Regions from separate parts of the Aggregatibacter sp. HK296 genome, predicted to be linked through region 2. Evidence: riboswitches for the same ligand, from Rfam matches in the RefSeq annotation. Region 2 holds a riboswitch; the other holds the start of a gene.
What was found. Region 2 has a riboswitch for thiamine pyrophosphate ahead of AC30SH_RS01760 (ABC transporter ATP-binding protein). Riboswitches for the same ligand answer to the same signal wherever they lie in the genome.
Positions count from the first base shown of each region.

Region 1 (4,191 bases), 170 kb from region 2:
CAATTGAGTTCATTCTGCCTTTGTTGTAAACTACGCTCCCGTCTTGATAGATTATATTTATCCTAATTTTCCATCCATCCCAATAGCAACAAATAGGTTTCTTATGGCTACCAATTATATTTTCGTCACAGGCGGCGTGGTTTCTTCGCTTGGTAAAGGCATTGCAGCGGCATCACTTGCGGCAATCTTAGAAGCGCGTGGTTTGAATGTCACGATCATGAAACTCGACCCTTATATCAACGTCGATCCGGGCACCATGAGCCCGACCCAGCACGGTGAAGTTTTCGTGACCCAAGACGGCGCGGAAACCGATTTAGATTTAGGTCACTACGAACGTTTTATCCGTACCAAAATGACCAAACGTAACAACTTCACGACCGGTAAAATCTATTCCGAAGTGTTACGCAAAGAGCGTCGCGGAGATTATTTAGGCGCCACCATTCAAGTGATTCCACACATTACCAACGAAATTAAAGCGCGCGTAATTGATGGTGCAGCGGGGCATGATGTGGCCATCGTGGAAGTGGGTGGTACCGTAGGCGATATTGAATCCCTCCCGTTCTTAGAAGCATTGCGTCAGCTTGCCGTACAAGTAGGACGTGAACGCACGATTTTCATGCACTTAACACTTGTGCCGTACATTCCGACTGCAGGCGAAGTCAAAACCAAACCGACACAACATTCTGTGAAAGAATTGTTGTCCATCGGCATTCAACCGGACGTGCTGATTTGCCGTTCCGACCGTATGATTCCGCCAAATGAACGCGCCAAAATCGCATTATTCTGTAACGTGCCGGAACGCGCGGTGATTTCGTTAAAAGATGTGTCTTCCATTTACCAAATTCCGGCACTCTTGAAATCTCAAGGATTGGACGATTTCATTTGCAATCGCTTCCACTTAACTTGCCCGGAAGCCGATTTATCCGAATGGGAACAAGTATTGTATCAACAAGCCAACCCGACGGGCGAAGTCACTATCGGTATGGTGGGTAAATATACCGAATTGCCGGATGCCTATAAATCCGTAAACGAAGCCTTAAAACACGCCGGTTTGAAAAATCGCTTGAACGTAAATATTAAATACATCGACTCACAAGATGTAGAAACCAAAGGCGTTGACATCTTAAAAGGCTTAGACGGTATTTTAGTACCAGGCGGCTTCGGCTATCGTGGTGTGGAAGGCAAAATCCTCACCGCTAAATATGCCCGCGAAAACAACATTCCGTATTTAGGTATTTGCTTAGGGATGCAAGTGGCGCTCATCGAATTCGCCCGTAATGTTGCCGGCATGAGCCAGGCAAACTCCTCCGAATTCGACCGCACTTGTCAGCAACCGGTGGTAGGTTTAATCACCGAATGGCAAGATGCTGACGGTAATACAGAAGTCCGTAGCGATGAATCCGATTTAGGTGGCACCATGCGTCTTGGCGCACAAAAATGTCATTTAATTGAAGGCAGCTTAGCACGTCAATTATATGGCGCAGAAACCATTGAAGAACGCCATCGTCACCGTTACGAAGTCAATAACGTATTGCTTCCACAAATCGAAAAAGCAGGCTTAAAAGTGACCGGTTTATCCGCCGATAAAAAACTGGTGGAAATCATTGAAGTGCCAAACCACCCTTGGTTTGTCGCTTGCCAATTCCACCCGGAATTCACCTCTACGCCACGTGACGGTCACCCGTTATTCGAAGGCTTTGTGAAAGCGGCAAAAACCAATCAGAAAAAATCTGACTAACGGCTTTCTGAAAAATTGAAATGAAAGTGCGATCAGAAAAACACTTGGATTTTTGACCGCACTTTTTTATTTTCTCGCCGTGATCCACTTCACAAAAAATGGCCTTTGCTCTTGTTCTGCCTCTTGTCTTTCACTATATTGAGAACCCTCTTGTCGGAGTGCCGGAAGGCTGAGATCGCAATGAATGCGAGATCCGTGGAACCTGTGGGTTAATCCCCGCGTAGGGAACAAGTTATTAGCCATTTACATTTCATCACACCTTCCGCGCAAGCTACTTTTTATTCATCTTATCGGAGATTACCATGTCGGAAGCCGTGTCTCATTTATCAGAAATCATCCCGCCCAAAGCCCCTTTTGCACCCACCGAATTTAAGTTGGGCTTGTATGTCATCGTGGACAGTTATGAATGGGTTGAAAGGCTCATTCACGCCGGCGTGAAAACGTTACAAATTCGTATTAAAGATCGCACTGCAGAACAGGCGGAAGAGGAAATTGCGCGCTGTATTACCTTAGCCAAACAGTATCAAGTTCGGTTATTTGTAGATGATTTTTGGCCGTTGGCAATTAAGTATCAGGCTTATGGCGTCCATCTTGGGCAGGAGGATTTGCTCACAGCGGATTTAAACGCCATCCAACAAGCGGGGCTACGTCTCGGTGTCTCAACCCACAATCAAGAAGAAGTCGATCTGGTGTTACCGTTGCGCCCCTCTTATGTTGCCCTCGGACATATTTTCCCGACACAAACCAAAGAGATGCCTTCCGCCCCTCAAGGCGTTGCTAATTTGGCCGCACAGGTGAAAAACTTAGGTAAAATGCCGACTGTCGCAATCGGCGGCATCAGTGCTTCGCATTTTCCTGATATTTTGGACACCGGGGTAGGCAGCATAGCCGTGATTTCCGCTGTAACCAAAACGCAAGACTGGCAACGTGCGGTGAAAAATTTACTGCAATATTTTGCCGAATGACGAGACATTTTCGTTCAAATTCGTGGTGAAATAGCTTGAAAAATTCATCTTAAAATTGAACCGCACTTCAGACGCCAGAAAACATAGAGCAAAATCAAATTGTCTGTAGTTTTTGCAAGACAAAGGAACAAAATAGCTTTATGATACCGACATTTTTAGAGCAAACTAACCCGTTTTAATTAACTTAATGAGGAAAATAAAATGGCAAAAATCGTTAAAGTCATTGGTCGCGAAATTATCGACTCTCGTGGTAACCCAACAGTGGAAGCCGAAGTGCATTTAGAAGGCGGATTCGTCGGTCTTGCAGCGGCGCCATCAGGTGCATCTACCGGTTCTCGCGAAGCGTTAGAATTACGTGACGGCGACAAATCCCGCTTCTTAGGTAAAGGCGTATTAAAAGCGGTTGCCGCAGTAAACGGCCCGATTGCTGAAGCAATTCTTGGTAAAGATGCGTCTAACCAAGCTGAAATCGACCAAATCATGATCGATTTAGATGGCACTGACAACAAATCTAACTTCGGTGCAAACGCCATCTTAGCGGTATCCTTAGCAAACGCAAAAGCAGCCGCAGCGTCTAAAGGTTTACCACTTTACGCTTACATCGCAGAACTTAACGGCACGCCAGGCGTTTACGCTATGCCATTACCAATGATGAACATCATCAACGGTGGTGAGCACGCAGACAACAACGTTGATATCCAAGAATTCATGATCCAACCGGTTGGTGCGAAAACCTTACGTGAAGCACTTCGTATCGGTGCAGAAGTGTTCCACAATCTTGCAAAAGTATTAAAATCTAAAGGCATGAGCACAGCTGTCGGTGATGAAGGTGGTTTCGCACCAAACTTAGCCTCTAATGCAGACGCGTTAGCCTGTATCAAAGAAGCAGTAGAAAAAGCAGGTTATGTATTAGGTAAAGACGTGACTTTAGCCATGGACTGCGCATCTTCTGAATTCTACAACAAAGAAACTGGCAAATATGAAATGAAAGGCGAAGGCCGTTCATTCACTTCTCAAGAGTTCACACACTATCTTGAAGAATTAACCAAACAATACCCAATCGTGTCTATCGAAGACGGTCAAGACGAATCTGACTGGGAAGGCTTCGCATACCAAACTAAAGTGTTAGGCGACCGCGTTCAATTAGTGGGTGACGACTTATTCGTAACTAACACCAAAATCTTAAAAGAAGGTATCGAAAAAGGTATCGCAAACTCCATCTTAATCAAGTTCAACCAAATCGGTTCTTTAAGTGAAACCTTGGCTGCGATTAAAATGGCGAAAGATGCTGGTTACACTGCTGTGATCTCTCACCGTTCCGGTGAAACTGAAGACGCAACTATTGCTGACTTAGCAGTGGGTACCGCAGCAGGTCAAATCAAAACCGGTTCTATGAGCCGTTCTGACCGTATTGCGAAATACAACCAATTAATCCGTATCGAAGAAGCATTAGAACGCGCAGGTACACCAGCGCCGTTCCCAGGCTTG
Region 1 is NZ_OZ413142.1:173,355-177,545, reverse strand. Features, by position in the region: partial or broken gene brnQ (branched-chain amino acid transport system II carrier protein) at 1-13, opposite strand, end outside; gene pyrG (glutamine hydrolyzing CTP synthase) at 104-1,738, shown strand; TPP riboswitch at 1,883-1,982, shown strand; gene thiE (thiamine phosphate synthase) at 2,041-2,703, shown strand; gene eno (phosphopyruvate hydratase) at 2,905-4,191, shown strand, end outside.
Region 1: linked by a shared signal. The riboswitch ahead of thiE (thiamine phosphate synthase) and the one ahead of AC30SH_RS01760 (ABC transporter ATP-binding protein) in region 2 are both predicted to bind thiamine pyrophosphate.

Region 2 (4,191 bases):
GACGAAAGCACTCTGCCGGCAAGGTGCCATTTGCCAACTGTTTGACAAAGTCATGTTCTACATATTGTTGCCAATAAGGCTGGGCGTTTTTAATCAGTTGGTTGAGCATTTTTCCTCCTAATGCACATAGCTTACCCACGGCAGGGCTTTGCGCAGTAATTTATCCACGATGAAATACAGGCAAAGCGCCATGAGTAAAAGTAAAAATAGCGCCGCAAACATTAAGTCGATTTGTATTCGGGCATTGGCTTGTAACATTAAATAGCCCAATCCTTCCGAAGAACCGACCCATTCCCCCACAATGGCGCCAATGGGCGCAATGGAGACGGCAATGCGTAATCCTGATGCTAATGCGGGCAATGCCGCCGGTAAACGCACTTTAAATAGCATTGCCGCAGGTGAAATACGCAAGGTTTGGGCAAGTTGAAGCCAGGGTTTCGGTGTGTTGCGTAGGCCGTCATAGCAGGCTGCCGTGACGGGAAAATAGATAATCAAAATCGCCATGGTGATTTTGGATGCCATGCCATAACCAAGCCACAACACCAGTAATGGCGCGATAGCAAACACCGGAATAGCTTGTGAAATCACTAATAATGGCATTAAGAAAGCCGAGATTTTGCGGGAAAGAGTAAGTAGTAGCGCAGAGGATAGCCCGAATAGAAAACCGAAAAATAAGCCTAACAAAATTTCCAGCAACGTAATTTGGGCATGCATGAAGAGCAAGTCCGCTTGCGTCATTAATCGTTGCCATACAGCAAGCGGGGTAGGCAATAAGTAGGGCGGCACATCAAACAGACTGATAATGCCTTGCCAGAACGCAATGAACAGGGCGCTTAATAAGATAAGACGGGCTATTTTTTTCATGTTGGCTCCGCCATTAATTGTTCGATAAGCTTATTTTGTAGCGACCACAGCGCCTCTTGGTGAAGCTGATGGGGCTTTATGGGATCTAATTGAGCAACCTGTTTTATTTGCACCGGTTGTCCTTGCAATACATAAATTTTTTCGCCTAAACGAATGGCTTCTTGCGGATCATGGGTTACCAAAATCACCGTTTTCCCTTGCAACAGTTCGCAGGCAAGATTTTGTAACTGTAAACGGGTGACCGCATCCAGGGCGGAAAAGGGTTCGTCCATTAAAATTAAATCGGCATCTTGCATTAAGGTGCGGGCCAGTGCCACCCGTTGACGTTGTCCGCCGGAAAGTTGATAACAAGGTTTATGCCAATGAGCCGCCATGCCGACGGCATGTAATAGTTCTTTGGCTTTCTCTTGGGTTTTGGCATTTTTCTGACCGCTAAGGTGCTGCGCCAACTGCACGTTATTCAACACAGAAAGCCATGGGAATAAACTGTCTTGCTGTGCTAACCAAGCCGCTTTGGTATGAGGGGCAAATTGGATATGCCCTTGTGTAATCGCTGCATTTTCCAATCCTGCAATGGCGCGAAGTAAGGTGGATTTCCCTACACCGGAACGCCCAAGTAGCACAACCCATTCCCCTTGTTCTACACGAAAATGAAGATCGACAAACAGCGGCTTGTGATCGAATTGCAAGCATAGATGTTGGATATCGAGACAATGCATCGCAGGCTAACTTAGCGAGGGAGGCAGAAAAGTGCGGTGGATTTTAAGAATGTTTTTAAAAAGAATGGCAATATAGACATGATTTAGTTTCCTACGTCAGTGTTAACTGTTTCAGGTTCACGGGTATTATCTCAGCCAATGGCACCCCGACTAATAATGGCGCAGAGTCTATCGAAAAAGAGCAGGAAAAACAAATTGCGCTGTTAAATTTTGTGATCCCCGTCATAGAGAAATTCTGTTCTTTCATGATGTTCCAAATCAGTTTTTCTGTATAAAACCTTGCCTTGTGCTAGAATGGCAACCTAATTTTGATAATGATTTTATTTAGGAAAAACTATGTCCCAACAAAAATCCGGACTCTCTTTTCTCTGGCTAAGTGCGGTCGCTTTTTTGCTTGATTTGCTGACGAAATATATCGTGGTACAAAAATTTGATTTGTATGAAAGCGTGAATGTTCTGCCGGTGTTTAATCTCACTTATGTACGAAATTATGGCGCGGCATTCAGCTTTTTGGCGGATCACGATGGTTGGCAAAAATATTTCTTTATTCTGTTGGCGATTAGTATTTCTCTGATGCTGGCGTATTTCATGAAGAAAAATCGTGCCGACCAAAAATTACAAAATTCAGCTTATGCCCTGATTATTGGTGGTGCACTTGCTAATATGGTGGATCGTGCCTACAACGGTTTTGTGGTGGATTTCTTTGATTTTTATTGGGACATTTATCATTACCCGGTGTTTAATGTGGCAGATATTGCCATTTGTATCGGCGCCGGTTTACTGGCATTAGATGCCTTTAAAGGTGATAAGAATAAACAAAAGAGCGGTCAAAAATGAAGATAATTTTAGCCAACCCACGCGGTTTTTGTGCCGGCGTCGATCGTGCCATCAGTATTGTTGAATTGGCGTTGGAAATTCATGGTGCGCCCATTTATGTACGTCACGAAGTGGTGCATAACCGTTTTGTGGTGAACGGCTTGCGTGAGCGTGGGGCTATTTTTGTAGAAGAACTGAGCGAAGTGCCGGATGGTGCCATTGTAATTTTCTCCGCTCATGGCGTATCCCAAGCAGTACGCCAAGAAGCCAAAGATCGTCGCTTGAAAGTCTTTGATGCAACTTGTCCGTTGGTGACCAAAGTACATATGCAAGTGGCGCGTGCCAGTAAAAAAGGCACGAAAGCGATTCTCATCGGGCACAAAGGCCATCCGGAAGTGGAAGGCACCATGGGGCAATACGGCAACCAAGAGGGCGGCATTTATCTCATTGAAAGTATTGAGGATATTGCTAACCTCCCGGTGAGCCACAACGATGATTTAACCTTTATGACGCAAACCACGCTGTCTTTAGATGACACGGCGGAAACCATCAGCGCGTTAAAAGAAAAATATCCTGCGATTCAAGGCCCGCATAAAAACGACATTTGTTATGCCACAACCAATCGTCAACAGGCGGTGCGTGAACTGGCAAAACAATCGGATTTAGTGGTCGTGGTAGGCTCCAAAAACTCCTCTAACTCTAACCGTTTGGCGGAGTTGGCTTCTCGAATGGGGGTGGCGTCCAAGTTAATTGATGATCCCAATGATATTCAGCCGGATTGGTTTAATGGCGTGCAAACCATTGGTGTCACCGCGGGTGCTTCCGCGCCGGAAGAATTAGTGCAATCGGTGATTGCGCGTATGAAAGAATTTGGCGTCACGGATGTAGAAGAATTGCAGGGGCTAGAAGAAAATATGTTCTTTGAAGTGCCAAAAGAATTGCGCGTAAAAGAGGTGAGTTAATTCTCTCCAACACTTGCTAAAGATGAAAAGAAAGTACGGTCAATATTTGAAACGTTTTGAATATTGACCGCACTTTTTCTTTGTTAAAAAGCGTAAAGAGACAAGCTGAAATAAAAAGCGGATAAATGTTATTGTCATTTATCCGCTTTAAATTAAGAGTAACTTACGTTAATTCACACTTGGATTACCAAGAATATTTAATGCCGACAGAGCCTTTATAGCCTTGACGTTTTGCGCCACTTAAAGAGTGTTCGTAGCGAACATCTGCATAAATATGTGAGTTAGCACTAGTTGCAAGTTGAGTACCTACACCAAATTCCCCCCAAGTTTTCGCAAATTTTTCATTGATATTATCTGCACCAATGTTGCTACCGGCAGTATTTCTGAAGTCATGCCATAAGTTTGCAGTGAAATAAAGGGTTCTGACTTTTTCACGAGCGGTTAGATCGTTGTAAGCAAGACGTGCACCTACGCGACCACGTAAACCGTGTTGTTTGTCTTGGTGTACAGAACGTAGATCATCGTTGAAGCGGCTTAATCCTAGGTATTGATAGATTAACTGTGCTTGCGGTTCAATGATCCAGCTGTCACCGTTATTCATTTTTTCTTTACCTAAAGCAAATGGATGACCAACTTCGCTTGATAATGCAACGCCGAAACCGTGGTTTTTAGCTTGTGAATCAAGAGCGTAATATTTATTTTTCACCCAAGAAAGTTGACCCACTAAGTCTAAGTAGCTGCCATTTTCAGCATAACGCGTATGTGTTACGCCGGCATGGAAGTTTTCGGTTTTCGCTTTGCCGGTGTATTTGTCATTAAGGACAACACCA
Region 2 is NZ_OZ413142.1:344,919-349,109, forward strand. Features, by position in the region: gene tenA (thiaminase II) at 1-109, opposite strand, end outside; gene AC30SH_RS01755 (ABC transporter permease) at 118-864, opposite strand; gene AC30SH_RS01760 (ABC transporter ATP-binding protein) at 861-1,583, opposite strand; TPP riboswitch at 1,655-1,742, opposite strand; gene lspA (signal peptidase II) at 1,920-2,420, shown strand; gene ispH (4-hydroxy-3-methylbut-2-enyl diphosphate reductase) at 2,417-3,361, shown strand; gene AC30SH_RS01775 (autotransporter family protein) at 3,546-4,191, opposite strand, start outside.